Linked DNA regions of Niabella yanshanensis. The protein of the gene in region 1 binds, or shares a complex with, the protein of each later gene. Links are inferred from orthologs where the notes say so. Each region holds a gene or a part of one and is shown in the gene's direction. Other genes may lie near its edges. The genes, in order: mnmE and mnmG.

What was found.
Region 2: the proteins of mnmE (region 1) and mnmG are in contact, whole or in part, in a solved structure (PDB 9HIP), measured with the Escherichia coli proteins. The link is inferred for Niabella yanshanensis from one-to-one orthologs.

Annotation. Positions count from the first base shown.
Region 1 is NZ_CP139960.1:2,790,677-2,805,674, reverse strand. Bases 6,914-9,734 are described here. They hold mnmE (tRNA uridine-5-carboxymethylaminomethyl(34) synthesis GTPase MnmE), read left to right. Parts: upstream 6,914-7,558; coding sequence 7,559-8,911; downstream 8,912-9,734. Other genes in these bases: U0035_RS11595 (hypothetical protein), read right to left, coding at 8,926-9,450; U0035_RS11605 (NIPSNAP family protein), read right to left, coding at 6,914-7,439. Also shown: U0035_RS11635 (S9 family peptidase), read right to left, coding at 1-2,095; U0035_RS11630 (patatin-like phospholipase family protein), read left to right, coding at 2,281-3,732; U0035_RS11625 (carboxymuconolactone decarboxylase family protein), read right to left, coding at 3,865-4,305; tRNA pseudouridine(55) synthase TruB, read right to left, coding at 4,392-5,108; U0035_RS11615 (DsbA family protein), read right to left, coding at 5,132-5,797; U0035_RS11610 (TlpA family protein disulfide reductase), read right to left, coding at 6,073-6,588; more of U0035_RS11605, read right to left, coding at 6,660-6,913; U0035_RS11590 (hypothetical protein), read right to left, coding at 10,305-10,793; U0035_RS11585 (helix-turn-helix domain-containing protein), read left to right, coding at 11,103-11,342; U0035_RS11580 (restriction endonuclease), read right to left, coding at 11,367-12,215; U0035_RS11575 (macro domain-containing protein), read right to left, coding at 12,294-12,830; U0035_RS11570 (hypothetical protein), read right to left, coding at 13,028-13,159; U0035_RS11565 (hypothetical protein), read right to left, coding at 13,179-13,502; U0035_RS11560 (hypothetical protein), read right to left, coding at 13,605-14,282; U0035_RS11555 (SRPBCC domain-containing protein), read right to left, coding at 14,599-14,998. UniProt on the Escherichia coli protein: Exhibits a very high intrinsic GTPase hydrolysis rate. Involved in the addition of a carboxymethylaminomethyl (cmnm) group at the wobble position (U34) of certain tRNAs, forming tRNA-cmnm(5)s(2)U34.
Region 2 is NZ_CP139960.1:3,218,700-3,233,864, forward strand. What follows is about bases 11,871-14,858. They hold mnmG (tRNA uridine-5-carboxymethylaminomethyl(34) synthesis enzyme MnmG), read left to right. Parts: upstream 11,871-12,424; coding sequence 12,425-14,293; downstream 14,294-14,858. Other genes in these bases: ybeY (rRNA maturation RNase YbeY), read left to right, coding at 11,871-12,265; U0035_RS13475 (M28 family peptidase), read right to left, coding at 14,303-14,858. Outside these bases: U0035_RS13400 (alpha-L-arabinofuranosidase C-terminal domain-containing protein), read right to left, coding at 1-89; U0035_RS13405 (NUDIX hydrolase), read left to right, coding at 256-969; U0035_RS13410 (hypothetical protein), read right to left, coding at 1,027-1,344; U0035_RS13415 (S46 family peptidase), read right to left, coding at 1,465-3,615; quinolinate synthase NadA, read left to right, coding at 4,251-5,261; U0035_RS13425 (hypothetical protein), read right to left, coding at 5,304-5,966; U0035_RS13430 (Gfo/Idh/MocA family oxidoreductase), read right to left, coding at 5,977-7,026; U0035_RS13435 (formimidoylglutamase), read right to left, coding at 7,063-8,217; fabG (3-oxoacyl-[acyl-carrier-protein] reductase), read left to right, coding at 8,287-9,045; U0035_RS13445 (DUF5715 family protein), read left to right, coding at 9,127-9,651; U0035_RS13450 (chromate transporter), read left to right, coding at 9,728-10,966; nadD (nicotinate (nicotinamide) nucleotide adenylyltransferase), read right to left, coding at 10,954-11,526; U0035_RS13460 (FeoA family protein), read right to left, coding at 11,535-11,765; more of ybeY, read left to right, coding at 11,816-11,870; more of U0035_RS13475, read right to left, coding at 14,859-15,013. UniProt on the Escherichia coli protein: NAD-binding protein involved in the addition of a carboxymethylaminomethyl (cmnm) group at the wobble position (U34) of certain tRNAs, forming tRNA-cmnm(5)s(2)U34.

The DNA of each region.
Region 1 (14,998 bases):
AATAGTCAAAGCGGCCTGAAGCGCCACCATGACCATACTCCATATTGGTACGCAAAAAGATCATGCTGTTATTGGTTTGCAGATCACGAAGTTTGGGTACCCATTTGGCCGGTTCAAAGTATTGCACCTGGCTATCATGTAGGCCGGTAGTGGCCAGTATATTGGGGTAGGCTTTCTTTTCTATATTCTCGTAGGGAGAATAAGATTTCATATACTGGTAAGCCTTCTTGCTGGTCTCGGGGTTACCCCATTGATCGTATTCGTTGGTGGTAAGCGGAATGGTTGGATCGAGCATGGTATTGACCACATCCACAAAAGGAACATCGGCAATCATACCATTAAATAATTCGCCGCCCATATTGGCTACAGCGCCCATTAATAGTCCTCCGGCACTGCCTCCGTTGGCATATAGATGAGCAGGGGAAGTATATTTTTCATTTATAAGCCAGGAAGCACAATCTATAAAATCAGTGAAAGTATTTTTCTTTTTCATCAATCGGCCATCCTCATACCATTGGCGGCCCATTTCCTGCCCGCCTCTTATATGAGCAATGCCATAGGCAAAGCCCCTGTTCATCAGGCTTACCAGGTTGGCGTTGAAGTAAGTAGGATAAGAAAATCCATAGCTACCATAACCAATCAGCAAAAAAGGTTGTGTACCATCTTTTTGAAAACCCTTTTTATAGGCAATAGATAGCGGGATTTTAGAGCCATCTTTAGCCATTACATATACCCTCTCGGTAGTGTATTCGTCTTTATTATACCCACTTGGTATTTCCTGCTGCTTTAATAATGTTTTTTGCCCGGTTGACAGATTATAATCATAAACACTGTTAGGGGTTACCGGTGAGCTGTAGCTATACCTGAGCTGTGTGGCGTTATAATCTGCATTGGAAGAGAAGGAGGCTGTGTAAACTGCATCTTCAAAAGGAATTAATTTATTTTCTTTACCATCTTTAGATAATAGCTGAAACTGGTCCAGCCCATTTTGCTTTGATTTTACGATCACGAAATCCTTGGTCAGGGCTATTTCTTCCACCAATACATCCGGGCGATGTGGCACATAATCCTTCCAATGCGCTGCTGCAGTAGCATTGAACGGTGCTGTAGACACTTTAAAGTTCAACGCTTTATTATTATTTACGATATAGAACTGTTCGGTATCAGCATCCACTTCATACAATACGCTATCCATTCTTTCCTGGAAAACATTGAAGTTGCCGGATGGCTTATCCACCGCCAGGTAACGTATTTCGGAGTTGGTAAAATTACCCGAGCTGATCAGGATAAAATTATCTGCTTTGGTTTTGTGAAGTCCCAGGTAGTTATTGTTACTTTTTTCTTCATACACCAACACATCTGCTGACGCAGGTTCATTAATGGTATGGCGCCATACTTTTTCAGATAACAGCGTCAAGGGGTTGTTAGAAATATAGAATATCGTTTTGTTATCTGCTGCCCAAACATAATCATCGCTCGTATTTATAATGCCCTGCGGAGTGATGATTCCGGTGGTAAGATCTTTAACCATTACCGAGTATTGCCTGCGGCTTACCGTATCTTCTCCAAAAATCAGCCAGTTATTATCAGGGCTTACGGCAGCGCCGGCTATAGAATAGTAGGCATGTTTTTCTGCCATGGCATCCACATCCAGCAGTATCTCTTCCGGGGCAGAAAGGGAACCCTTTTTCCGGCACAACTTATAGTATTGTTTGCCGGTTTCCGTACGGCGATAATAAAAATAACCGTTCTTAAAATAAGGCACCATTTGATCTTCTTCCTTAATCCTTCCCCGCATTTCTTTAAAAAGTGTTTCCTGCAGGGCCCTGGTATCGGCCATCATATCATCAAGGTATTTGTTCTCCGCTTCCAGGTATTTCACCACTTCGTTACTATCAGGTCCTTTTTTAAAGAAGTCGATCATCCAGTAATAATCATCATTCACCTGTTCTCCATGTATATCTCTTATATGCGCTTTTTTAGCGGGAACAGGATGTTGTATAGCAGGCCATTGAACAGCGGTCATTTGTGCACTTGTTTTTTGTAAATAAAATAAGGAGGTAAAAATAACCAATATCAAATGAGCCGCTTTCATATATTCATTTTTAGTGCTGAATAAGCAGTTTTAGCATTTTAAATATACCTTATTTTAAGGCCTGGACGGGCTGATAGCTAAAATTGGGGATGTTGCTACCGGTTTATTTTAAACAGATATTTTTATCTTCATAGTCATACAGGCTCCTGAGGTTATTAAAGAACAATCCATTAAAGCCCACCACCATGTCCACACCTAAAATTACTGTTTCCGACTTTACCAATAGTCCCAAAGTGCAGAACAATCTTAGAACCCTGAGAGAGACTTTTGGTCCTAATGGAAAACCCTTTGTAGTATCAGATGTGTTGGATGCAGAGGGACATCAATATGTAAACCTGGTACAAAAAGGCGGAGGCGTGTTAGGGGTAGCCCTGGTAGGATATACCTATGTTTTAGAGCAAATGGGTATCCGGTTTTTAAGGATGGCGGGCACCAGCGCGGGGGCTATTAATACTGCGATGCTAACGGTAATTGGAAAAAAGCAGGAAGAGAAATCTGGCCGTGTGCTGGACGCGATCACCAATCTTAATTTCTTCGACCTGGTAGATGGCCATCCTGCTGCCCGTTGGTTGATTAAAAAATTTATTACCCATAAGAATTATTTTCAGAGGGTACGTAATGTGGCTATTGGGATATTGGGTTTATTTGCTTTATTACTGGTTGGCAGTATTGTTTCGCTGATACTGGTGCAAAAAAATGAAGGACTACTTAACCTGAGCCGCTCTTTGTTATTTGCGCTGGTAGTGATAATGATTATAATTGGAGAGCTGGTACATTATATTTTAAAGCTGTTCAGGAAATTTAAAACAGCGGGCTATGGCATCAATCCCGGTCATTTTTTTTATAACTGGATCGAGAAGCAAATGCGCGACAATGGTGTCTTGAATACTACCGACCTGGTGAATAAAGCTGGCCAGGATATTCCGGGCTTGCATGTACGGCATGATCATCCGCAGGGTATAGCTGGTTTAAAAGGCGATATCACATTGATCACTTCCGAACTGGTAACCCAAAACAAGATTGAGTTCCCGGCAATGGCGGCATTATTTCGCAGTGCAGGAAAAGACGACCTGCATCCCGCGGGCTTTGTCAGGGCGTCCATGTCGATTCCCATGTTTTTTGAATCGTACTTTATCAAGGATATTCCTTGTCAGCTGCCCGGGATCAGGAAGCAATGGAAGGAGGTTTTTGATGAAGATGACCCGCCATCGGTGGCGCGTTTTGTAGATGGCGGCATTTTGTCCAATTTCCCCATTAATATTTTTTACAATCCTAAGGTTATGGTGCCCCGGCTTCCGTCTTTTGGTATCGACCTCGATGATTCTGCACCTGAAGATAAAACCAAGCATGCCGATAGCTGGACCATTATGGGCTATTTTGGCCGTATTTTTAATACCATACGCAATTACTACGATAAAGATTTCCAGCTCAAGAACAAAGTATATTCAAAAGGGATTGGCTCTATTCCTTTAGCCGAATATAACTGGCTGAACTTTTTTATTACCGATGCCGAGAAGCTGGCCATGTTTGAAAGAGGGGCAGAAGCTGCTACCAACTTCCTCTTACAGTTTAACTGGGAGGAGTATAAGAACGACCGGGCTTTTATGCAGGCTACTATCGAGGGGAATAAAGGATAAGTTGTTATATCACATTTTTTACCGCAAAGGCGCCATGACGCTAAGTTTCTTTAGAAGTAAGAATAGTTTTCCTCGCGTCCTCGCGCCCTCGCGCCTGCCCGCCTATTCAGGCGGGGTTAAATCTCTAGGAATCTATCTCGGTACTTCCAATTGCGTACTAATCGCAATGCGGTTCCAGGCATTAATAGTAACCACGGCCATAATGATCTGTGCCACATAATTTTTATCAAAGAATTGTAAAGCCTGCTGGTAGCTGGCATCCGACAAACCATGCTGGTGGATCAGGGTCATTTCTTCGGTAATCGCCAGTATGGCTTTTTCTTCAGCGGTAAACAGGTCAGTTTCACGCCAGGCGTTCAACAGGAAAATACGCTGGTTGGTTTCGCCGTTTTTTAAAGCATCTTTGGTATGCATGTCAATACAAAAGGCACAACCATTTATTTGAGACGCTCTTATTTTGATCAGCTCCTTATGTGTTTTGGTTAATTGGGTAGTAGCCAGGTATCCTTCCAGGCCCATCATAGCTTTATAACCTGCCGGTTCTGTTTCGTAAATGTTTAATCTTTTTTCCATTTGTTATTATTTATTTGTTGTTTGTTCACAACAAAGATGTCTAAAGCTATAACCTTTAAACTTAAACGGGTTTAAGAAAAACCATCCTATTGGAGCTGATCAGAAGCCTTTGCTTTTCTTTCGCGCATCACTTTTTCAAAGGTTTCCATAGTTACTGCCTCTTCGGTAGTAAAAGCGCCAATACGGGTACGGCGCAGGCTGCTTAAATAAGCGCCGCAACCAAGGGCTCCACCAAAATCGTTGGCCAGGCTACGTATATAAGTGCCGGTAGTACACACCACCCTAAAGGATACAATGGGCAAGGCTGATGCATTTACTTCAAATTCTTTGATGGTTATTTTCCGCGGCTCCAGCTTTACATCCACGCCTTTTCGTGCCAGCTCATATACCCGCTTGCCGTCTATTTTTATAGCAGAATGAATGGGAGGTACCTGGTCAATTTCGCCCAGGAAGCCAGCAGTAGCGTTCTCTATATCTGTTACAGATAAATGATTGATGGACTGAATATTGACCGGTTCACTTTCCAGGTCGTAGGTAGGTGTAGTGGCACCCAGGGTAAACGTGCCGGTATACTCCTTTTCCTGCGCCATGTATTCATTGATCCTTTTGGTAAACTTGCCGGTGCACACAATCAGCAATCCACTAGCCAATGGATCTAATGTGCCGGCATGTCCCACTTTTTTTATTTTGATGAGATTGCGTATTTTTCTTACTGCGTCGAAGGAGGTCCAGTCAAGAGGCTTATCAATCAATAAAACGGCGCCTTCGGCAAAATCAATAGTTTGTAAATCTTCAGTAGTCATTGTAATAAATAGCAGTGCCGGAATTAATGGGGTGTTACGGGGTTGGTGGCAGATAGTTCCTGCAAAATTTTTTCCAGTCTTGCAGTAAGTGTATCGTAGGGGGTAAAGCCCTCGGCTACCAGGTAAAATTTAGTGTCGTTTACCTGTAATAATAATTTTGGAAAGCCCGTTACCTCCAGTTGGGCGCAAAGGGCAAATTCATACCTTGCTTTTTCTGCATAAGTGGGGTCTTTCAGCTTTTCATAAAAAGCATCAGCAGGTATGTTATATTTTTCCAGCAAATGGCGATAGGCTTCGCCATCGCTCAGGTCTCGCCCTTCTTCAAACATTGCTTTTTGAAAATCAGCCACTATAGCCACTTGCTGCTCGGGCTGATATTCTTTAAAAATACAAAGAGCTATTGCGGGTGTTAAGGATTCAGGAAACCAGTCGCTGTCATCGGGGTTTTGAATATGCCATAGATAATCTGCGCCAAATTGTACATCTGCCAGTTCTTCTACTCTTTTATAGGCTTCGCCGATATACCCTGCCATTGCTTTTATAGGCCTGGCCGTTTCTTTGGGAATCATGCCCCCGCTCAGCACTTCAAAGTGAAAATGGTCCTGATACTCTGTGGCTAACCGGCTGATCACTTTACTAAATCCATAACACCAGCCGCAATGCGCATCATAACAATAATAAATAGTCATTCGGCAAAAATAAACCTTGTTGATTAATGAGGCGGCATTCTTATTTGTGGCAGCATCTATTTATAGCCACGAATGCCCGCCTGATCCGGACGGGCAGGCACGGATGAAGAATAAAAGCACTGTATGTTGTATTTCTCCAATTTGCCGTAACCTAAGCGCCAGGTAATTAGAGTGAGATGCCCTGGGCGCATGAATATTCGCCACGAATGCACGGATGAAGAGAAGATATATTCGTGCATTCGTGGCATTCTATAAATCGATTTGTAAAACTGAGGCTACTTAGTCAGCTTCGCATCAATCAGCTCCACCAGCTTTTTAAATTCGGCAGGCTCATAACCAATAGATTGGTAAATAATAGTGCCCCTTTCATCAATCAATATATTACGCGGAATAGATTGTGTAGCGAATTTGCTGAAAACGCCTCTTTCAACATCGGGCAGAATAGGAAATGTGTATTTGAATTTTTCTTTGAACGGAGTCAACACATCCCAGTTTTCTTCACGGCCAAATACGAACAGCGCAAATTTGTCGTTCTTGCTGTGCTTTTCCCAAATTTGCTTTTGCATTTCGGGCAGCTCCTTGCGACAGGGCGGGCACCAGGTAGCAAACAGGTTGATGAGCACCAGCTTACCCTTGTAATCGGCAATGCTCACTTTCTTACCCTTTTCTATTTCAAAAGTAAACGCCGGCACTTTGTCGCCGGTTTTCGTTACCGATCCGTCGGCATCAGCCTGAGCAAAAGTGGCCAGGCTACCCAAAAACAGCATCGCTACTATTGTTACCCATCTCATATATCTATTTTTTACCAGGGAAGAAATTATAATTTTAGTGCCTTTATTAACAGCCGCGGCCGGCATTTTGTTTACAGATCAGAATAGGGCCGGGCTTTTAAAAAATTGATCTCGATACGCGATACATTGTCCTGGTAAGCAGGATCCACCTTTAGCTGGTTCCATCCCGCATCGGTACTAAAGCTTTTCCAGTTACGGTCTCTCGCAGCCATATCGGCATGCGTGGTCATATACATAAGGTTCGGCATGCTGGCCCCGGCAATCACTTCTCCATAAAATACCGCGTTAAATCCCAGTCGCTTAAATATACCTACTTCCCCACCTTTATTAAACATTTCTACTTTATTATGAAAGAGCTTTTCGGTGCCGCTTTCATAGCTCCGAAGCTCGTATACCCTATCGGTTTTTGTATTGGTAAGGCCCGGCTTTTGCAATACCGGCGCATTAGTAAAAGCCTTCATCAAAATGGTTTCCATGCGGTCGTACACGCCCGCTTTGTTGGGTGCATTCATATAAGCCGCAGCCGCTTTCTGGTAGGCGGCATCGGTACTTAATTGGTCATTAATGCTGATCCATTGCTCCGGCCCGCGAAAGGGGATCAATACATACATTTTCTTTTGCTTTGCCGTATCATTAGCCAGGTTGCTGAAGGCGCCAACACGGGTAATACCCAGCCGGTGCAGGGTAGGCAATAATGCGTTTTGAAAATAATCGTTCAAAGCGGTTTCCTGCGCAGCCGAGCTGTACTGGTAAACAGTAAGCTGGTAATATTCACGTGCATTTTTCTGCGCATCAGCTTTTGTAAGCAGGAAAATAAGGCAAAGCAGCAGGGTATGTTTTAAGCGGGTCATATCAAAAAAATGAGTTTTAGTTGGGCTTTATTAAATGGCATGCCGCTGTAAATATAATCGATCGGTGGTATATAATACCCGCGCATACCAGTGTGGCGGTGAATACATAATTTTGCCGCATGAATATGCTTTCGGGTTTGGGTGATACCATTGTGGCGCTGGCAACAGCTCCCGGTGTAAGTGCAATAGGCGTTATCAGGCTGAGTGGCGCTGATGCCATTCATATTGCGGATAAAATTTTCAGGGGTAAAAACCTGCTAAAACAGGCTTCTCATACCATTCATTTTGGTCACATTATTTCCGGCGATGAGGTCATTGATGAAGTGGTAGTTTCTTTATACCTGGATAAGAGAAGTTATACAGGAGAAAATACGGTTGAGATCAGCGGACATGGATCGCCTTATATACTGGGCAAGATCATTGAAGCTGCTGTAGCTGCAGGCGCCCGACTGGCAAGACCGGGGGAGTATACCCAACGCGCTTTTTTAAATGGCAAGCTGGACCTGGCACAGGCCGAAGCGGTTGCTGACCTTATTGCGGCCAATAGCAAAGCAGCCCAGCAAACCGCATTGAACCAGTTAAGGGGCGGCTTTTCGAGCGACTTAAAACTATTGCGCGATGAGCTGATCAACTTTGCGGCATTGATAGAGCTGGAGCTCGATTTTAGTGATGAGGATGTAGAATTTGCAGACCGGACTAAGTTCCAGGCTTTGATCTCGAATCTTAAATCGCAGGTCTCTGGTCTGTTAGAATCTTTTAAACTCGGCAATGCTATTAAAAACGGTATCAGCGTAGCTATTATTGGCAAACCAAATGCCGGTAAATCCACTTTATTAAATGCCTTGCTGAACGAAGAGCGCGCCATTGTAAGTGATATTGCAGGCACTACCCGGGATACTATTGAGGAAAGCCTGAACATAGGCGGGATATTATTTCGTCTCATAGATACGGCCGGTATCCGCGAACATAGTACAGATACTATAGAAAACCTGGGTATTGAACGCAGCAAGCAAAATGCGGAGAAGGCCGATATTATTATTCACCTGCTCGATGCTACAGATAAAGAGGAAAACGATTTTGATTGGCTAAAGCAATTTGAAGATAAAACCATAACTGTTTTGAACAAGGCAGATGTTGCACCAGTATCCGGCATCAAGTATCAAATATCCATATCCGCAAAAAACAAAAACAATATAGAGGCCCTGCAATCGGCCATGTACGAAAAAGCCATTGGTGAAGCAATCAATACCGAAAGCACTATTGTTACCAATGCCCGCCACCACGAAGCGCTGCAGAAAATTATTGAAAGCATTGATGCTATTGAAGCCGGTATGCAAAATAACCTCAGCGGAGACCTGCTCACCATCGATATCCGACGGGCCCTGCATTACCTGGGCGAGATCACCGGCCAGGTAGAGGTTGACCGGGATATACTGGGGACGATCTTTGGCAAGTTTTGCATTGGCAAATAGCCGTTCCAATTGTATTATCCATTATTCTTTACCATCACTGCTGCCATCTGCAACAGCAGTGTTATAAGGCTGGTAAATGTATAGATCGTTACAGGCTTCATTTCATCCGCTGCTGATTGTTGAGAGATTGCAGCCATAGTAAATACATGCAGCCACTTTTTCCATTTCCTAAGCGGGGCCTGACTGAAAAATGTCTTTGAATAATGCAAGGCGTCCGCATACTCCGCCGACTCTGTTGCTGCCTGTTGTTGCGTCAATGAATTGCGGTATAGCTGCCGGTCTTTATGAAGCAGGTACGCGGCTTCTATTAACAGCTCTAATTGTTCGGCATAATGCAGGGCATTACCCGGGCTACCCCTGTGCCAGCCATACTTTTGTTTGAGTGCGGCCCTGCAGAATTCATCAAAGGCTTTGGTATGCTCTGCAGGTGTGGCGTAGTTGAAGAACTCTTTTAATATGCCTATTGGTGATGCTTTCAGCGGATTGCCTTTGCAGGTTGCGGCAATGCGGTTTAGGTTGATGTGAAAGTGTTTTTTCATGAGGTTTTATTTGAGATTTGTATGGCAGATAAGGAGCATAAGGCAGATTATATTGTAATGTCATGGTGAGCCTGACGAACCATGGCTGAAATTGAAAACAATTTTAATGTTCTTAAATCACTAATGCGAAACAAGTGTTTCTATGGTTAGCGGATATGCTGTTTATGTAGGTTTTGCATACAGCGAATGGTCGCCCACCAACATATATGCTTTACAGTTCCTATTTGAAATCCAAACCAGTTTTATCTTTTCTCCACCTTTTTCTTGATAAAAAGGTGGAGCCAAAAATCAAGGCTGTGAAAAAATTGGCTAAAATAATTTTGCAAGCCTAAACCCGCCATCCCGAAGGTTCGGGACGCCCCGGAGTGCGTGACAATTATTCAGTTCCCACGGGCTCGAATCCCGAAAGCATTCGGGACGGCTTCTTAACGGCTTACTTCAATTATTTCTTAACGCCATTTTTTCAAGGCCGCCTGGCATCCGTTGGGCTCAAACATGATTTAGTTGCCTGAGCTCGTAAAACGTTAGCGTACGTAAGCCTGCCTGCGACCGGCAGGCAAATATTCACAGATCAGCGTTCGCCCATAGCACGGTAGGTACATAGGGGCGAACAGACCACTATATTCACAGTTGCTAGTAGCACCCTTCCCGGCGGCAGGCCCGTAAGTGCCGCCGGGGGTCTTTTTTTCGTTCTTTTTTGGACAAGCAAAAAAGAACAAAGAAAATTTAACCTTGAAAAGCCAAATCTTAGCATAAAGATTCAGCCTATTGACATAAAGGTATCAGGCAAGAGGCTTCAAACATTACTTTGGTAACATATGCGATCCGAAACATACTGCTTGCACGCAGTATTATTATGGTGACCCTGAACCCTCAGGCATAGCATTAGCAATAATACCCGGAAACGCTGTAACAATCCGCCCCGCAGCGTCAGCAATAACGGTAACAACCTGCGTAGCACTCCCACAAACATCATAACCAATAATGCTCCCCGCATCCCAAACCCTTTGGTAATTACAACTTTGCGGCACCGGCTGCGGGGTAGCGGCAAAAGCCTCTTTAATGATGGCAACAATGAGCTCCACGCCAATGGTAAACTTACCTGCGCCGGGGTGGCGGGCCATAGGTGCATAATGCCGCTCCAGTATATGCGCCAGTGTGGAGGCGCTTAGGTACCAGCTATTACGCAATAGCTTTTTATGCTGTTTAAGGGGCAGCTGGTAAAAAATATCTTTATGTAATTGCTGTAACCATTGCTCGGTATCGGCAATGAGAAATAAAATACGCAGCCATTGGGCCTCGTTAAACGGGTGGTGTTGGGTAGGTGTAGTAACGGCGTTCATAACAGGTGGTTTTAATAAAGCACCCGCATAAAAAAGGCGTGGCGCTCAACTTGCCGAACTGAGGTACTGGTATACCCACACACAGACAAGAGAGCTCACGCCTAGGTCGTGAGCTATTCTACTTATCCTCTCGTGTGTTAAAAATTACCAGTTTTCAGTTCGAGATTCAAAGCGAATGCTTCAAATATTTTTATGAAGTAAACGCGAAAATAATTTCTATTACGAATATAGAAAGAAATATTCAATTGTAGTTCATAAAGACTACAATATTTTTTTAAACTATTCACACCTTACGGCAAATAATTCAGGATGGATAATATAGCTGATCAATTTCTTTCAGAGCTGGGAAACAAGCTGGCTTATTATCGTAAGAAGAAAAATTTAAGTTACAGAGAGCTGGCCCAATTGTGCAGTGTAGATCATAGTAAGATCAGCAAAATTGAAAAGGGACAGGTTAATATCCAAATACTAACTATTCTTGAACTGTCCAAGGGCTTGGGGATTCAGCCTAAAAAATTATTGGATTTTGAGGTTGAGCTGGAAGAGTAAGGACGCATTTAACCATTACTCTTTCTATTTCTTATTTTCTATAATATAGCCGTTTTCGGAAATCCTAAACGTGCGCTCTTCAAATATGGATTTCATAATTAAAGATACCTGATCTACGAGTTTAAATTCCGTATTGTAATTATTCTTAATCTTTTTAAGTATTCCTGTAAATTCCAGTGCTTTGATATCTCTTGAAGATTGATTTGTATGGTCAATTAGCTTTCCACCAATGATTTCTTGTCGTTGTGTTACAGTTTTAAATAGTTTGTTTTGTTCTCTTAGCGCTTTCTGGAACGATAAAGCGTAATCGTCAAGACGAGTTCTCTTCCCATCAGATGTAAGGATAGTATAACGATATCTATTTATTGGTTCAGTTTCATCATTAACATCATCTACGTAGTCGATAGCGATGGTAAGTATTTCCGGCCTAAGTACCGTTATATGTTGACGAATTTCAATAAAAGCGACAGCAATGTTTTCTCTGTTAGCTTCCGGATCTTTTTTTCCTACTTCCCTTAATTCAACTATCTCAATATTGTAATGCCTGGCAAAATCGATAGTATCTTTTGTAAAACCACTTTTTGAAACAATGATACCCTTGTCAATATCTGCGTCTTGAATAACACCTCGCAACTTCATCACAATATCTTTATTCACTTTTCTATTCCAATATTTACATTCAATTGCGGTTTGATATTTATGTGCCCTGTCACTGCTTGAAGTCAGTACGTCTATTTGATGTTTGATTCCTGATTTCCCTATCACTTTGCAATTGTGGCCGTAGCCTTCTATCTTAATGCCAAATTCTTGGCCTAAAGTTTCGTAAACATATTTGGTGATGGATTCGTATGCTTGCCAGTCAAGGTTGTTCATTCGGAATTGTAGTTGAAGGTTAAATAAAAGGGCAATCGTTAAAACTTCGCTTTTGGTGATATGTCCTCAGCTATGTTTTTACCGAAAGGGTATTGTAGTACTAATAAAAAAGTTGCCCATAATTGTAGATATAAAAACATCATAATCATTGTAAACTTTTTTTACTTTGATAAAAGTATCTTTAGTTGGTGCAATTATGTGCTCGATTTCTTTTGGATGAGTTAACTTATCTCTCAGGTATTTTAATTCTTTCAACTCAGCAAGTTTTGAAGAAAAATATTTTTCTTGCAATTCCTGTCTATTCCAAGTCTTACAAATTTGTTTAAATGTTTTTTTAAATTTATCAAAAAACTTATGCCCGTCATCATAACCTTCGTAGCTGTCAAATAAATTATAATAATAAAGATCAGCTTCAATTAGTGAAAATAGATTTCTTATTGATGTCCTGCAAAGCATTGCAAAATTCTCAGGGTTGCATTCACTTTCCTCTGTCAGCTTTAAAAGTAGTTCAAAGTCTTTTTTAATTGTATTATGCAATCGAGGAAACTTTGAGAGTAAAGGGAGTAATTTCCAAAATTCTTTTTCGTCTGGTATAAATTTGTCGTTTGTTTCCATAAAATTATCACTAAGGTTGAAGTATTGGTGATGTGGTAGTATTCTGGGTTACATCCGCTTGGTGCCGCTGCTGATTAAAGATACAAAAGCTCAATGTTTATTTTACAGCTTCGCGTTATTTGTCTGCCAAAACCGAAGCCGATTAGCGAACAAAGCCTGAGAACATATTCTGTAACCGCCATCGCGCTAAAGCGATGTTATATGTCGTTTTTCTTGTTTTTTGAAATCTCAAATTCTGTAAGCAATTTATCCAGTATACTTCTAACATCGCCAACCAGATCCGTAGTTTGGTCAATCACTTTCTCTTTTACTATGTAGAATTCCTCCAAACTATTTATTTTTTTCCGGTTAAGTACTCTTGCAATGGTCTTTTTTGACAACTCCCTGCAAATCCTTTAGATTAGCAAGCCCATTTGAAGTTAGATCATTGTCAATCGCATTCTTTAAATCTTCAGGAAATTCCTTAATGCTTGAAATGAAATCCTGCAATCCTGCCTTAAGGCCACGCTTAGCTATTGACCTGTTTTTTTGTTCCCATCTGTTTAATATTGCAACCGGGTCGCTGTCGTCGTGCAAAATTTCAGGAGGAAAGATTATCTTATAGTGAGACCAGATTATCTCATATATCTTTTTGTAATAGGAGTAATTTGTATTGTTAATCTGTATTTTCAAATTAAAGTAATTTAGCTTAAACTGAATCCAGGATTTGCAATTAGCTAATTTTAGAAGGTCATGCTTAACCTGCATAAACCCAATGTACACTGTAGGCTTTGTCTAACCGTCTTCCTTGAGATTCTCATAATGTATGAGAACCCAATTTTTGTTTAATGGCTTGCCTTTTTTAAGATCCTCTTCCCAAAATGAAGTGTTCTTGTCATTGATTTTTAAATTGTCAGGCAAGTAAACGAGTTTGTGGTTTGGTGAAAGCCAAAATTCAATAAAGTTTCCAACATCTGGTCTATAAGCGCTACCAACAATTTTTAAGTTGTCCTTTTGTTTTGTTAAAGATGATAAAATCAGGAAAGGATTTTGGTTGGGAAAAATCTGTGTCGTTAAAATTGTAGTGTCAATTATTTTGTCCTGCCCTTGATTGTCAACGGAAGTAATGCGAAAAATTTTTTTATTTAATTCTGCAAATGTAAATCGCCAATATATTGATGTGTCAAACGAAAAGGTGGAACGAAAGTCATTTTGAAAATTCAGAGCTCTAAAAATCGTTAGGAAAGTCGTGTCTTTTAGCTGTTGGTAGAAGAAAGAATATTCAGAACTGTTATTTTTTATCTTCGTCCAAATGTCAAAATCGCCACGTCTGCCGTAGGCCCATTCCTTAAATGTTTTGATTGAGTTACTGTCAAGTTTTTGAGAAATGGCAATTGCATTCTTCTCAACATTTCTGTCGGAAAATTGAGCTTCTGAACAAGCAAAAAATGTTGCCAGAATAATGAAGGTCAATATTGTCGTGCAGGATTTCAATATGCTTGCCTATAACTTAGAATGTGCGAAATAGTATCACTAATAAATACTTACAACGCCTATGCAGCGGCTGCTTTAATTGTCAATAATATAGTTTGTAGCTATTGGGCAATCTTTGGTGTTTCCATCGGCTTTCCCAAAGCAGTTTTGCTAATGTACTTATTTTTTGTAAAATGAAATACAGTCTTCCGTACTAAAGTCATCCATTTCAGGTAATGTAGATACCGTTTTGGCTGATCCCTTAACCATGGTTTCGGCTACAAAAATAATTTGTCCTTTTTTCAACCCCCGTAACTTATCGCTCCGCGATCTCCTTCAATTTATCTAATGCTGCCGGATAATTGTTGTTAAAATACTCGACGTACTCATCAACAGTATCTATATCTACCGTTACAGTGGTTACACCACCATTTTCCTGGTAGGAATAGTTTTCATGCCCGCCGGCCCATTTTTCTACCTCTGATCCTGTTGTTATTTCAACATCGCCATCCAAAAAACCATAATGCTTTATAGATACAAATTGGACGGGTTGGTGTTCTTCAATTTCAGAAATCATTCCGCCCCTCTTACCCTTTTCGTCTACTCCAGCAAAAATAATTTTACTGCCCTGTTCCCAGCTTCCTTCGAAGGTAGAACTGGGATTAAATACCGATACCCAATATTCATAAGTGCTTTTGTCTTTCAGGCCCAACATC
Region 2 (15,165 bases), 430 kb from region 1 along the record:
TTATTCACCGAAACCACAAATGTCTTATCCTGGGCCGGCACGTAGATTCCAATCGCTAATGCCAGTAACAGAAAAATATTTCTCCGCATAGTGTCGTTTTGTTTATGTAAATAATGCAAATCTTTATTTTAGCATGACGCAATTCGTTAAAACAAGTGAATCAAATTTAATTGTTTTTTTGACAAATAAAATCTTTTATTTTTGTGTTTTCTTTTTACTTTCATAATTCTTTATAACCTTTAATCCATTCGAGCTTTGACTAAGGACAAAAGATATCAGCACATTACTAAGTTTACCGTGGCAGTAGACTGTATTGTTTTTGGCTTTGATGGAACAAGACTGAAAATATTGTTGGTAAAGCGCGGGCTGGAACCCGAAAAAGGCAAGTGGAGTTTAATGGGCGGTTTTGTAAACGACAACGAAAGCGCTGAAACCGCTGCTAACCGTATCCTAAAAAGTCTTACGGGTTTGGAAGGGATTTACCTGGAGCAATATCAAACCTTCTCTTCCCCCGACAGAGACCCGGTACAAAGAACCATCTCTGTTGCTTATTTTGCATTGATAGATATCAATAAATATCAAGAATCGATTAACACTGATTTTGAAGCGCAATGGTTTAACATCAAAGAATTCCCTCAGCTGATATTTGACCATGGCGATATGGTACACCTGGCGCAGAAAAAATTACAATACAAAGCAGCTTCGCATACTATCTTATTTGAATTGTTGCCGGAGAAGTTTACGCTTCCCTTATTGCAAAGCCTTTTCGAAGATGTTTTCGATACTAGTTTTGATAAAGGAAATTTCAGTCGTAAAATGTTATCTACAAAACTACTGATCAAACAAAAAGAAAAAGATAAAAGTAATTCTAAAAAAGGAGCTTTTTACTATAAGCTCGATAAAAAGCATTACCAGGAAAACCTGCACAAAATTTTAAAGCTGATCCCGAATCCGAACCAGCTTTTGTAAGTTGTTAAATAAAAAAGGAAGCTGATTAGCTTCCTTTTTTATATAGTTGTTCTACGATCAACTCTTCGGTTGTTCTGTTTCAGTATCAGTTGCCGCTGTTGTAGATTCTTTATTACCAAAAATATCATTCATCCATTTTTCAGCTCCTGGAAAATGCTCTTTTATAGCATCGGTTCCTTTGGTAGTCAGTTCCGAAAAATAGTCTTTTGCCTGGCCCGCAGTTTTTACTGCATCCTCTTTTAAGTTATTGGCTTTCTCTTTAAGATTAGCCATTAATTTTTCCTTTTCTTCATCGCTCATGCTGGCATATTTACCAGCAGCTAAACCGGCCAGGGCACCCAGGATAAAAGTGGCAATGTGTTTATTGTTTACCATAGTTGTACTTTTTATTTCTTTAAAGTTAACTAAAATTCGTTGGTTTATTTTTTGAACGATTTAATAAGCTCAGAAGTCCTGCGGACTGGTCATTAACGCCTTTCAGGCGGTTTTAAGTTATTAATACGTTTTTTTTGGATACACCAACTTCATTTCATTAACCAAATGACCGGCTCCGGCAAACTTATCTACGATAAACAATATATACCTGATATCTACCATAATATTCCGGCAAATAGAAGGATCGTAATTCACATCACTCATAGTGCCTTCCCAAACCCGGTCAAAATTTAAACCTACCAGGTTTCCATGGGCATCCAGTGCCGGGCTGCCACTGTTACCTCCTGTAGTATGATTGGATGCAATAAAACAAACCGGCATCTTACCATTCGACCCATATTTTCCATAATCCTTTTTCTTGTATAATTCCCGCAGTTTTTCCGGCACATCAAATTCATAGTCTCCCGGTTTATATTTTTCCATGAGCCCATCCATGTAAGTATAGTATTCATATTTTTTTCCGGTAGGAGAGGAGTAGCCACTAACATTTCCAAAAGCGACCCGCAATGTGCTGTTAGCATCCGGGTAAAATATCTTGTCGGTAAACACGTCCATCTGTGCTTTCATATAGAGCCGTTGTAACTGGTTAATCGAGGTCTGGATTTTATTGAGCTCTGGTGCCACCTCATTATCATATAAATTAGAAATCGATAGAACCAATTGAGCGCCCTGATCAGTAGTCAGTGCTTCAAATAATTTCCCGGGATCCTTACTTAGTAAATCCTTTAGTTTTTGCTGATCAGCGAAGATGGTTTTACTATATAAATCATTGGCCCAGGTTTTATAATCTTTAAATTTTGCATACTCCTCCTTTGCGCGGGAAGCTATATAACCCGACGGCTGCTCCAGGTACAATTGCATCATGGCAGCGAATATGTCCTTATCCACTGTTAAATTCATTTCCTTTAAATAATTATCCATCCATTTTATTTCTGCTATCAATGCTTCAGCATATTCGGGTTTATTCTTTTTAGAACCTAAAGCCCGAATCCTTTGTACCACCTGGAACAATTCTATTTTGCTGGTCGTTTCCAGATAATAATCGCGCGTTAGCGCGAAATTTTTTATTTTTTTATAGGCCTCGTTGAGCTGCCCAAGCACAGTACCATAATTAGCTTTCAGGGCAGGATTATTATTTAATAACCGGCTATACTCGGCTTCATATTTTTGTTTTTTACCCACTGCATTGGTATTCGTTAATCCTAAAACCTCTCCCTGCCATTTTTTCCATGCATTGCTGATACCGGCGTACTTGGAAGCATATTGAATTTTAATAGCTTCATCCGAACGCATGTATTTATCAATAGCGGCAAGCGCCTTATCTCTTATCGCAATTTTTGCCGGATCATTTACCGTCATGATCTGGTTTACGGCTTCACTGGGTAAATATTCTGTAGTTCGCCCGGGAAAACCAAAAATCATCGTAAAGTCTCCTTCCTTCATACCATTCATGGCAATAGATAATGACTTCTTTGGTCGATAAGGCACATTATCCGGTGAATAGGAGGCGGGCTTATTGTCTTTTCCTGCATAAATCCTGAACATACTAAAATCACCGGTATGCCGGGGCCACATCCAGTTGTCCGTATCTTTTCCAAAATTTCCTATTGATGATGGCGGCGCCCCTACCAGGCGTACATCATTATATGTTTCAGTTATAAACAGGTAATATTTATTACCCTCAAAAAAAGGACGGATAAATGCTCCCTGGTAAGTTTCTTTTGTTACTTCATTCAATCTTTGTTTGGCATTTCTGTCTACCAGCGACTGGCGCATATTTTCCGCCAGGGAATTGTTCACATTTTTTAACACCGCATCCGTTACATCTTCTATTCTTACAATAAAAGTTACAAACAAACCAGCGTTGGGTAATTCTTCAGCATTAGACTTTGCCCAGAATCCATCTCTTATAAAATTATGATCGAGCGTAGAGTGATTTTGAATGGCGTCGAATCCGCAATGATGATTGGTTAAAACCAAACCCTGATCAGAAATGACTTCGCCGGTACAAAAACCACCAAAACTTACGATAGCATCTTTAAGGCTTTCTTTATTCACATTATATATATCACTGGCATCCATTTTCATACCCAGCGATTTCATTCGCTTTTCATTTAACGCTTCCAGCAGCTGGGGTAACCACATTCCTTCATCAGCCCTTACAGCAATTGAAAACAATAGAACCAAAAAAATAATGGATAACTTCTTCATACTAACTTTTTTGAAACATTTACCCTGTTTATTAACAGGAAGGCTGTTTATACAACCAGGTTATGGATTAAAATAAAAGATGCGTTCATACAAGCAACATATACAAACCAGCACTTTTTTGAAACAATCAACATTGCAAAGTCGCATTTGTAAGACTATTTCTCCCCAAAGATATGTGAATAGGCTTTCAAAAATGTGGATATCCCCCTGTGAAACGTTTATATGAAATGTGATTATTAGGTCGTAAAAAGTGATCCGGCTAATGAGGTTGATGAAAAAGTTAGTTTCCTTAAAATTATACCTCAGATATTAACACAATGTAAAATTAAAATGAACTATAATTTTGTTAAGAATGCATAATCCACAGTTTTGTGTATAACAAGCCTGAAATGAAGGCAGGTAACAAATGCTGATGTGAATTACTATTGATTTCCTGTGGAAAACAATAAACTTCTAATTTTGTAATAAATGTGAATTATGAGTTATCCACTAATTCACAATGCTAATAATAATAAGTTTTCTTTTTAAAATAATATATATAATTATTATTAGAACAAAAGAGGGGACAACAAAAATTCTTTCAAAAAATTTCAAGTTGCAACGTATCATTGCACCGGATTTAAAACTTTTACACCATGGAAGCAGGAGTATTGGAAAGCGCAAAACTGGAATTGGAAGCCAAAGGTTTTTTGGATGTTGATGTGGATCCTACTTTGGATCTTTTCGAAGAGATCAACAAGTTGAAGAAAGAAAAGAATGCGGTGATCCTGGCGCACTATTACCAGGAGCCGGATATCCAGGATATAGCAGATTATATCGGGGATAGTTTGGGTTTGGCGCAGGAAGCTGAGAAGACCGACGCGGACATGATCGTTTTTGCCGGTGTTCATTTCATGGCAGAAACCGCTAAGATTTTGAATCCAACCAAAAAAGTGGTGATCCCCGATTTTAAAGCGGGATGTTCATTAAGCGACAGCTGTCCGCCACCCTTATTCCAAAAGTTCAAAGAGCAGCATCCGGATCATGTGGTGGTGAGCTATATTAACTGCAGCGCGGGTATTAAAGCATTGAGCGATGTGATTGTAACCAGCAGCAATGCGCGCATTATTGTGGATAGCTTTCCAAAAGATCAGAAGATCATTTTTGCACCAGACAAAAACCTGGGCGCCTATATCAACAAGGTAACCGGACGTGATATGTTATTGTGGAACGGCGCCTGTATGGTACACGAAATTTTTAGCCTGGAGCATATCACCAAGCTGAAACAACAGCACCCCAATGCGAAGTTCATAGCGCATCCCGAGTGCGAAGAACATATATTGAAAATGGCAGACTTTGTAGGTTCTACTACCGGATTGCTGAAGTATACTATTGAGAATGAAGCTACCGAATTTATCGTAGCTACTGAAACAGGTATTTTGCACCAGATGGAGAAATCGAGCCCCGATAAGAAATTTATACCGGCTCCTCCAGATAATGGTTGTGCCTGTAACGATTGTCCGCATATGAAGCGTAATACACTGGAGAAGATCTACCTGTGTATGAAGTATGAGACACCTGATATAATTATGGATGAAACATTGAGGCTGGCGGCTAAAAAGCCTATTGATCGTATGCTGGAGATCAGCAAGCAGGCTGGGTTATAAACTTACAGTTATATAATATATAAAGAAGAGGGTGTATAGCTATTATACATCCTCTTTTTTTGGCGGTGGGGGAGGTAGCGGCTCAAATGGATCATTTGCCACCTCAATTGAACTAATGGTTTCTTCTACCAGTTCGGCCTCTGTGATGTAAATATTATCTTTCGGCTCATACAGGTTTACTGCTACTTCCAGGCATTTTTTTCTTTTTGAATTTATTTTTTCCTGTAGAAAGTATATGGTCCAGATGAGTATTTTTTTATCATGACTATATTTTAAAAGACTGGTTTCTATATCTATATTATAGCCATTTTTGACAACGTAATCTAAAGCTATTTTAATGGCTTCCTGTTCACCATAAAGTGCTTTAAATGGACGGTCTGAATTTACCGGCAAATTATAATGGAGTATTTGAAAGTGTTCATCTATACCTATATAAATTTGATAGTCCTTTATGTTGGTATCGGAAAAAGTGAATAATACTTCGTACTTGTAAACAGGAGGTAGTATAGGCAGATCTGGCAGATGCCTGAGATGTTGTTTATACTGCAGGATACGTTTGGGCACATCGTTTATATAAGCAAAATTCAATTTTACTTTATTAATTTTTTCGCCCAATGATTTTTGCAGTAAGGTTTGCACCTGTGCGGATACTTCGTAGGGAAGATCAGTTAATTGATGCACCCGCTCAAGGTGTTTTAGCTGCATTCAATTTGATTTATAAATTTACTACTCTTTTTTCTTTACTACTCAGCAATGCGGCATCAATAACACGCATGGTTAGTACAGCATCAGCAGCCGGTACCGGGTTAGGTTTACCATTGGCCACTGCCTGGTATACATCTTCATAATACTGCATATAGTTGCCCATTTCAGATCGGGTTTCTTTACGTACGGTTTCCCCGTTAATAGTAGTATGCAACAAACCGTCAAATCCTTCTGGTGTAGGTATCCAGGGTTCAAGAGAAGGTATGGTATCTTCTAGTAGTTTTACCTCTTGCAGGTCTGAGCGTTGCTGCATATATGTTCCGTTTGCTCCGTTGATGATATAAGCATAAACAGATTCTCTCGCGAAAACAGTACCTTTTATTCTTACGCGGAAGGGGCGTGGATAGTATAATAATACTTCAAAGTAGTCATTGGCGATCATATTGTCGCGCATGGCAAATACATCGGCAAATACCGCTTCAGGAAATCCAAATAATTGGATAGCCTGGTCGATGATGTGCGCACCCAGGTCGTGCAGGTTACCGGCACCTGGTTTGTCACCTTCTTTATGATCCTTACCGCTATGGCCCGTACGGTAGCGGTCAAATCTCATTTCTGCTTCCTTTAATTCTCCCAACAGGTTTTGCTGCACAACATTTTTTATGGCACGGTAATCACCATCGTAGCGCCGGTTCTGGTAAACGATCAGTAACAAATTTTTTGCCTTAGCCAATTCATCCAGTTCTTTGGCTTCTGCTGCGTTTACAGTAAAGGGCTTTTCCACTACAATATGCTTCCCCGCATTTAAAGCAGCTTTTGCATATTCGAAATGAGTTTGTACGGGCGTATTTACAACAATCAACTCTAAGGTTTCGTCCGCTATCAATTCTTCAAAAGATCTGTATAGCTTAGAATCAGGATATTTGATTCTGGATTCTTCTTTATGTCTTTCTACAATGGCGGTGAGTTCCAGGTAGGGATGTGCCTGTATAAACGGGGCATGGAACAATTTTCCACTCATGCCATAAGATGCAATACCTGTTTTAATAATACGTGACATAATTAATTGAGTTGATTTAAGGGATGAAGTTGTATGTTATCGTTGTTGCGCCCTGAACCATCTTTCAGGTATTTCGTTGCTGCCGGCTGCCAGGTAATCTTTGTAGCTGCAGGGTATATACGTTTTATCGGGCAATTGCATCCACCAGCGCCGTGTCTTTTTACTTTGAAGGAAGGTAGATTCAATTTCTGCGAAAGCCATTTGATATTCATTAAAATGTTCCAGCTGATCAAAAGAAGCTTCTTTTAGCCTTCGGTAACGGCCATCAATAGTATACCAGATCATATGGCTGATTTGTTTGGCAGTCAACTCATCACGGTCTTGCTGTGGATTATAGCCATAGATACCTATAGACTGCATATTGGTGCTCATACCGGCATATTGCATTAGTATACATGCTTCTTCTCCGTTAAAGCCATTAGGTGTAAGTTGATTCGAAGGAGCGTAGGCGTTGGCAATGGCATTAATGTCAAATGTAAAAAGATGACTGTTGCGAATGGCGGGCTCTACTTCTTCTATATCTTCTTTTACATGGCCTACTCTGAAGAAATCAAATTTTAATTTGTCTAAAGTCTGTAGCATGCCCGGGTGCACCAGATAGCTTTGAAAACCCAGGTGGTTGTAATGTTTAACATAGTTTGGTTCGCCCGTAAATATTTCCATCAGGAAATTATCGTTTCTGAACGGCGATTCCATATCCAGGTCTATAATAGAATCAACACCGGTTATTTCAACCAGTTGCTTGTTATTTCTGGAAGCGTTGTATTGCGCCAGCGTTAGATCATGTGAGCCGCCGATAATAATAACCGTTTTATGAAGTAATTGTAATTCTTCGAGCACCGTTTGTAAAGCCGCCTGTGTGTCATTATAAGTAGCACCCTGTTTGATATTACCAATGTCGGCTATTTTTATATTTTCATGCCAGTAAAAAAGATTGTATAAATTTTTCCTTACCAGTTCAGGAGCATTGCTGGCTGGCCCCAGGTATCCACGGCCTCTTTGTTCACCACATCCCACCAGAATAATATCAGCGTTATCTATATCAGGAAAGGTTTCTGTATAAATGTCAATTGCATTCCCTAATTGACCGGGTTTGTAAGAATCATCACCAATGATATCGGTGATATTTATTTCGTTTAAAAAATCAATTATAGACATGGGCGCAATATAGTTTATTTTGATAGTGTTCATGATGCAGGTAATTAAAAGGAAATGCAAAAGAATAATTACTTTACTTTGCAGGCATACTAAACATTGTACATGATGAAACTTCTTGAGAATAAAGTTGCGATTGTAACCGGGGCAGCCAGAGGAATTGGCGAAGCTATAGCTATTAAGTTTGCAGAGCAGGGTGCGCATGTAGCTTTTACTTATGTAAGCGATAGCAGTGCAGAAAAAGCAAAGCTGCTCGAAGAGAAGTTAATTGCGTTAGGGGTAAAAGCTAAAGCTTATAAAAGTAACGCCGGCGATTTTGAACAATGCGAAGTGTTTGTAAACGATGTGTTGAAAGAATTTGGCGCCATTGATATTTGCGTGAATAACGCGGGTATTTCAAAGGACAATCTGTTGCTTCGTATGACACAGGATCAGTGGAATGATGTTCTAAATATCAACCTGAACAGTGTTTTTTATATGACCAAACAGGTGATCAAACCCATGATGAAAGCAAAGAGCGGCAGCATTATTAATATGACTTCTGTAATAGGCATGATGGGTAATGCAGGCCAGGCCAGCTATGCTGCCAGTAAGGCGGGCATTATAGGTTTTACTAAAAGTGTAGCTAAGGAATTGGGCAGCCGTAATATCCGTTGTAATGCTATAGCCCCGGGTTTTGTGGAAACCGATATGACCAGCTACCTGAATGATAATGCAGGTGCAGAAAAATATTTAGCTGATATTCCTCTGAATCGTTTTGCTAAAGCTGAAGACATTGCCAACGTTACGCTGTTTCTTGCGTCTGATATGAGTAATTACATCACAGGACAAACGATCAGTGCCTGTGGAGGTCTCAACATTTAAAACAGAAGTCGTTTCCGGATTTCAATAACCCTGCCCGATTTGAACAGGTTGTTTAAATATTTTATTTTTTTATTATATGTTATTGCTGGTTCATCTGGGGCCTTCGCTCAAACTCAATATGATTATCATCTTGAGGCAGCAAGGGCAACCGGTATTCCACCGATAAAGAATCAGACCCATGTAAGCTCTTTGGTCAGTAAAAAAAAGCTGGTGCTTATTTTTGCGGGCAGGGGATATACAATTGCGAAGCTTACGCATAGCCGTCCTTATTTAAATCCCCGGTCTTATAAAGCGTTAAAGGAAATTGGTGCTGCTTTCTATATCAGGAGCAAAAAGAAAACTTTCACAGTCACTTCAGTTACCAGAACCTTATATGACCAAAAGCGCCTGGCTCGGGTGAACAGTAATGCGGTTACCAGCAAGTTGAGTTCTCATAATTACGGCTGCTCTTTCGATATTTCCTACATCCGGTTCAACCGAAAAAAGGCGCCTAACGCAAGATTAGAAAAAGCTTTGCAGGATATACTTACTCAAATGCAACGTCAGGGTAAGATCTATTTCATTAAAGAATACCGGGAGAAATGCTTCCATGTAACGGTACGGTAAGTCGTTGAATTAATTGCTACCTTTTTACTGATAATCTTTACCTTTAAGAAGATTTTTTATTTATCATTTCAGCTTCATGCTGCTCCGACATCTTCATTTTTTAAAGCTGGTTTTTCTGCATAGCCTTACTGCCTTCGGTGGTCCGCAGGCGCATTTAGCTATGATGATGAAAACTTTTGTAAAGAAGACACCCTATGTCACCGAGCAGGAGTTGATGGAATATAATGCCTTTTGCCAGCTTCTTCCGGGTGCATCTTCCACGCAAACATTAACGCTGATTGGCTACAAGAGAGGCGGGCCTGTTTTAGCGGCGCTCACTTTACTGGTTTGGATTTTTCCAGCCTGCGCTATTATGTGTGGCTTGTCTTTTTTTGTTGAATACGTAGAAGGCACAGCCAGGCATTTCGATATTTTTAAGTACATAGTACCGATGGCAACGGGTTTTTTGATATTTGCCTGCATTAGTTCTCTGCCCTACTCGGTAAAGAACCTGGTTACTTCGCTGATAGCAATCGGCTGTGGAGCGGCTACCTTTTTCTTCTTCGGAAAGCCTTTTTTTGTACCTATCCTTATTTTATTGGGTGGGTTTATTACTAATCTTAGCAACAAAAGAATACCACAGGTAGAGATAAAACCTGGTAAAATAAGGTGGTGGAATATCTGGTTGTTCGCTATTATTTTTATTGTTGCAGGGGTAGTCAGCGAGATAGCGAGGAAGAATGACTGGGCGAATAGAAAGCCTGTGAACTTATTTGAGAATTCTTACCGTATGGGAAGCCTGGTTTTTGGAGGCGGAAACGTATTAATGCCCATTATGTATGAGCAATACAGTGTTCGCCCGGATGCGGTAAAGACGAGAAATCCGAATGCTATTCATATCGACAAGAAGGATATGCTAACGGGAATCGGGATTGTTAGAGCTGTGCCGGGACCTGTGTTTTCCATTGCATCTTATAGCGGGGGGTTAGCTTTGAAGGATATGGGACCTGCTATGCAGCTTTTAGGAGGCTTAATTGGTATGGTGGGCATATTCCTGCCCAGTGCTTTACTGGTGCTTTTCTTCTTTCCTATATGGAACAGACTGAAGAAGTATTCTGTTATTTATCGGTCTTTAGAAGGTATTAATGCTTCCGTATTGGGAATAATGGTGGGTTCTACCTTTTATATATTGAAGGACATCACCCTTTTTGATGGCACCAGCCGGGGTTTTGTTAATATAGGAGTAGTAGCAGGTACTGCTGTAATACTGATATTTACGAGAATACCGGCACCTTTTATAGTGGCGATTTGCGTGGCATTAGGTTATTTTCTATAATAACCGCCCTTCTCAATCTCTGTGATTACCTTTTCCGGCAGCAGATATTTCAAGCTTTTTTTCTCTTTAATGAGCTTCCGGATAGCGGTGGCAGACAATTCAAGTAAGGGAGCATTGAGTACAGTAACATGGTCAGATAAGCTATTATCTATTTCAAATCCTGGACGGTTGTATACAAGAATAGGGTAATGCTGCAGGATAAACTCGTAATTCTTCCATTTTCTTATATTTTGAAAGCTATCTCCTCCCATGATGACCTTAAATTGGTATTGAGGATATCGTTCTGTAAGGTGTGTAAGTGTTACAACGGTATAAGAGGGGCGGGGAAGTGTAAATTCAATGTCACTGGCTTTCATCCTGGAATCGTCTTCTATAGCTGTTCTAACCAGGTGTAGCCGGTGATTTTCTTCTAAAAGCGAGCTGGTTTCCTTCAGGGGATTATGGGGGGATACTACAAACCATACTTTATCAGCCAGTTTTTCGTTTAGAATATGGTTAGCTATGATTAAATGAGCGTGATGAATGGGATTAAAAGAACCAAAATACAGGCCAATGGTCATCTTGTATATTATATATTAACCACTATTTGTTTAGCTTCATCAGTTCTCAGGCTTAATAAATAGCCTGCAACTGATATAGACATAGGATCATTGAACAAAGCTTTCTGTATAACTTCTATTTTCTCGCCGGGAAGACAACCCATTTCCATTAATTTAAGGAAGATTTCTTCGGTTGTGAACTTAACAATGGTAGCTATTTGTCCAGGCTGCAGATCGGATAATAATAATTCGTTTACCATGGGGCAAAGCTAAGCATTGTTATTTGTGTTTTGTTTGCGAATTTTGGAATATGAATATAAATGAGTTTATTGTACAATTCCACTTTCAGAAAGCTATTGTGCTAAGAGAACGTAGGAAGCTAAAGCAGTTTATAGCTGACAGGCTTTCCAAAGAGGGGGGAAAAGAAGGTTCTGAGATCAATTTTATCTTTTGTTCTGATGATGAACTGCTGGAAATCAATCGTAACCACCTTGATCATGACTATTACACTGATATTATTACGTTTGATTTATCGGAAAAGGGTTCAAAAATACTGGTTTCTGACATTTATATTAGTGTAGATAGGGTAAGAGATAACGCTACAACAGAGGGTGTAGCAACTGCTACGGAATTGCAGCGGGTTATTTTTCACGGATTGTTGCATTTGATAGGCTATAAAGATAAGTCTGCCGCACAGGAAAAAGAAATGAGATCGATGGAGGAGAAATGGATGGCGGATTTTACGGCGTTTCACAGCTAGAGTTGTTTCACGTGAAACGACAAGAGTTATGTAAAAACATCGTTTGTTTGTTGATATTTCCACATTAATCTGAATGTTCCACGTGAAACGAGTGAATATTTGTTGATTGTGACAGATAGAAAAACACATCCTTCCAATAATTCGTACCTTTGCAAACTTATGTTTCCTGAATATGATGTAATAGTAGTTGGTGCAGGTCATGCTGGTTGCGAAGCAGCTGCTGCAGCGGCCAACATGGGTTCAAAAACTCTTTTAGTAACCATGAATATGCAGACAATTGCTCAAATGAGCTGCAATCCTGCTATGGGTGGCATTGCTAAGGGTCAGATCGTACGTGAGATTGATGCCATGGGCGGCTACTCAGGCATTGTAACTGATCTTTCTATGATCCAGTTCAGGATGCTGAACCGTTCTAAAGGCCCGGCCATGTGGAGCCCAAGGGCGCAGAGCGATCGAATGGTGTTTGCTGCCAAATGGAGGGAAATGCTGGAACACACACTTAACCTGGATTTTTATCAGGATATGGTGAAAGGACTATTAGTGAAAGACAAGCGTGTTTCGGGCGTTATTACCGGTCTTGGACATGAAATAAAAGCAAAAGCGGTTGTATTAACCAATGGCACTTTCCTTAATGGTATCATTCATATAGGAGAAAAACAATTTGGTGGTGGAAGGGTTGCTGAGAAAGCAGCCAGTGGTATTACAGAGCAATTGGTATCACTGGGTTTTGAAAGCGACCGTTTAAAAACAGGAACGCCACCCAGAGTAGATGGAAGAAGTCTGGATTACACCAAAATGGAAGTTCAGGAAGGGGATGAAGATATTGTAGGTTTTTCTTTTACAGATACAGAAAAGATCAGCGCAAAAAATCAACGCTGTTGCTGGATTACCTACACCAGCCCCGAAGTTCATGAAATATTAAAAACCGGTTTCGATAGAAGCCCCATGTTCGCTGGCCGGATAGATGGGGTTGGACCCAGGTATTGCCCCAGCATTGAAGATAAGATCAACCGTTTTGCAGACAGAGACCGTCACCAGCTTTTTGTTGAACCCGAGGGCTGGAACACCGTGGAAATTTATGTGAACGGGTTTTCTACTTCATTACCTGAAGACGTTCAATACAAAGCATTGAGAACGGTACCCGGATTTGAAAACGCACGCTTGTTCAGGCCCGGGTATGCCATTGAATACGATTATTTTCCACCTACACAGTTAACCAATACATTAGAGACCAAGTTAATTGGCGGTTTATTTTTTGCCGGACAAATTAATGGTACTACTGGTTATGAAGAAGCAGCCTGCCAGGGATTGATGGCCGGAATTAATGCCCACCTGAATGTGCACGAACAGGATGCGTTGATATTAAAACGAAGCGAAGCTTATATCGGTGTGTTAATTGATGATCTGATCAATAAAGGAACAGAAGAGCCTTACCGCATGTTTACTTCCCGCGCCGAGTATCGGACACTGCTGAGGCAGGATAACGCTGATGCCCGTTTAACGCCATTAAGCTATCAATTGGGTCTGGCTAAAGAAGAAAGAATGGAAAAGATCCGGCAAAAAAATGAAAATGTAGCCGGGATTAAAAATATACTTAAAAACACCGTTGTAACTCCCGATCAGATCAATGGATTCCTTGAATCCGTCAACTCTTCTAAAATAACAGAAAAACAAAGAGCAGAGAAAATATTGCTAAGACCAAATATAGAACTATCAGACCTTTCGGGAGCCTTGCCTTTTCTTGATGAATCGTTGAAGAACTATTCAAAAGAAGAGATGGAACAGGCCGCTATACAGGTGAAATATGATACTTATATTGAGAAAGAAAGGGAGATCGTTACCCGGATGAGTGAAATGGAAAGCCTGACTATTCCGGACAGTTTTGATTATGGAAAACTTTCGTCGCTGGGAAACGAAGCCAAAGAAAAGTTGAATAGGATTCGCCCGAAAACATTGGGACAGGCCAGCAGGATCTCTGGAATTAATCCAAGTGATGTTCAAATACTAATGGTTTATATGGGCAGATAAATTAAATATTTATTTAATGTGTTTAATTGTCCTGAAAATTCCGTCTATCGTTAATCCCATTTTAGCCAGGTTAAGTGTGAACAACTGATCAGTGACCCGGTGATAATTACCATTACGGAAGAATGCGGTATTAGTTACCATAAGAGCGCTGTATCCAAATTTCCAGTAATTCCTGTGATCTGAAAGATCGACCCCGCCTATAAACCCCGGAACCTTGAAAGATTTGGCACTAATAGAATTATTTTCAAAGTATAACCGTTTAAACTGATTGGCAAAACTTCCGCTAAAGGAGTTCAGCGCCAAAGTAATGTAGTCGCCCCGATCCCCGTAAATCCATTTCATCAATCCAACAGGATAAGATTGAGAGGCTGGTGCATCAGAATAGTATCCAATCATTTCCAGGGAAACCATTCCTTTAACCGCATGGTTTTTGTCAAACAATGATCGGGCGTGCACATAGCTGCCCATATGCTCTGTTCTAAAATAGGGTGGCTCTTCCAGGGTATAAGCCACGAGATCAATCCTGTATGGCAACATTTGATTTTTTAGAAGCCTGGCCAGCTCCAGGAGGCCTACCACACCGCTGGCATTATCATCGGCGCCATCCTGTTCACCACACACATCATAGTGAGCGCCTATTATCAGTATTTCAGCGTCTTCAGGCCCAAAAGAGGCAATAACGTTTTTGTAAGTATTGCCTTCTACGTTATACGCCTGCATTCCAGTTCGGATTGTATATTTTGAAAATTCATTGCGGATTCTCTCGGATACGGTATCTAATACAGCTACATTTTTATAATGGCGTGGCTTTTCAGTATTCAGTATCAGATCAAAATTCCTTTTCAAATTAAGGGTATCCGCCAAACGGGGTA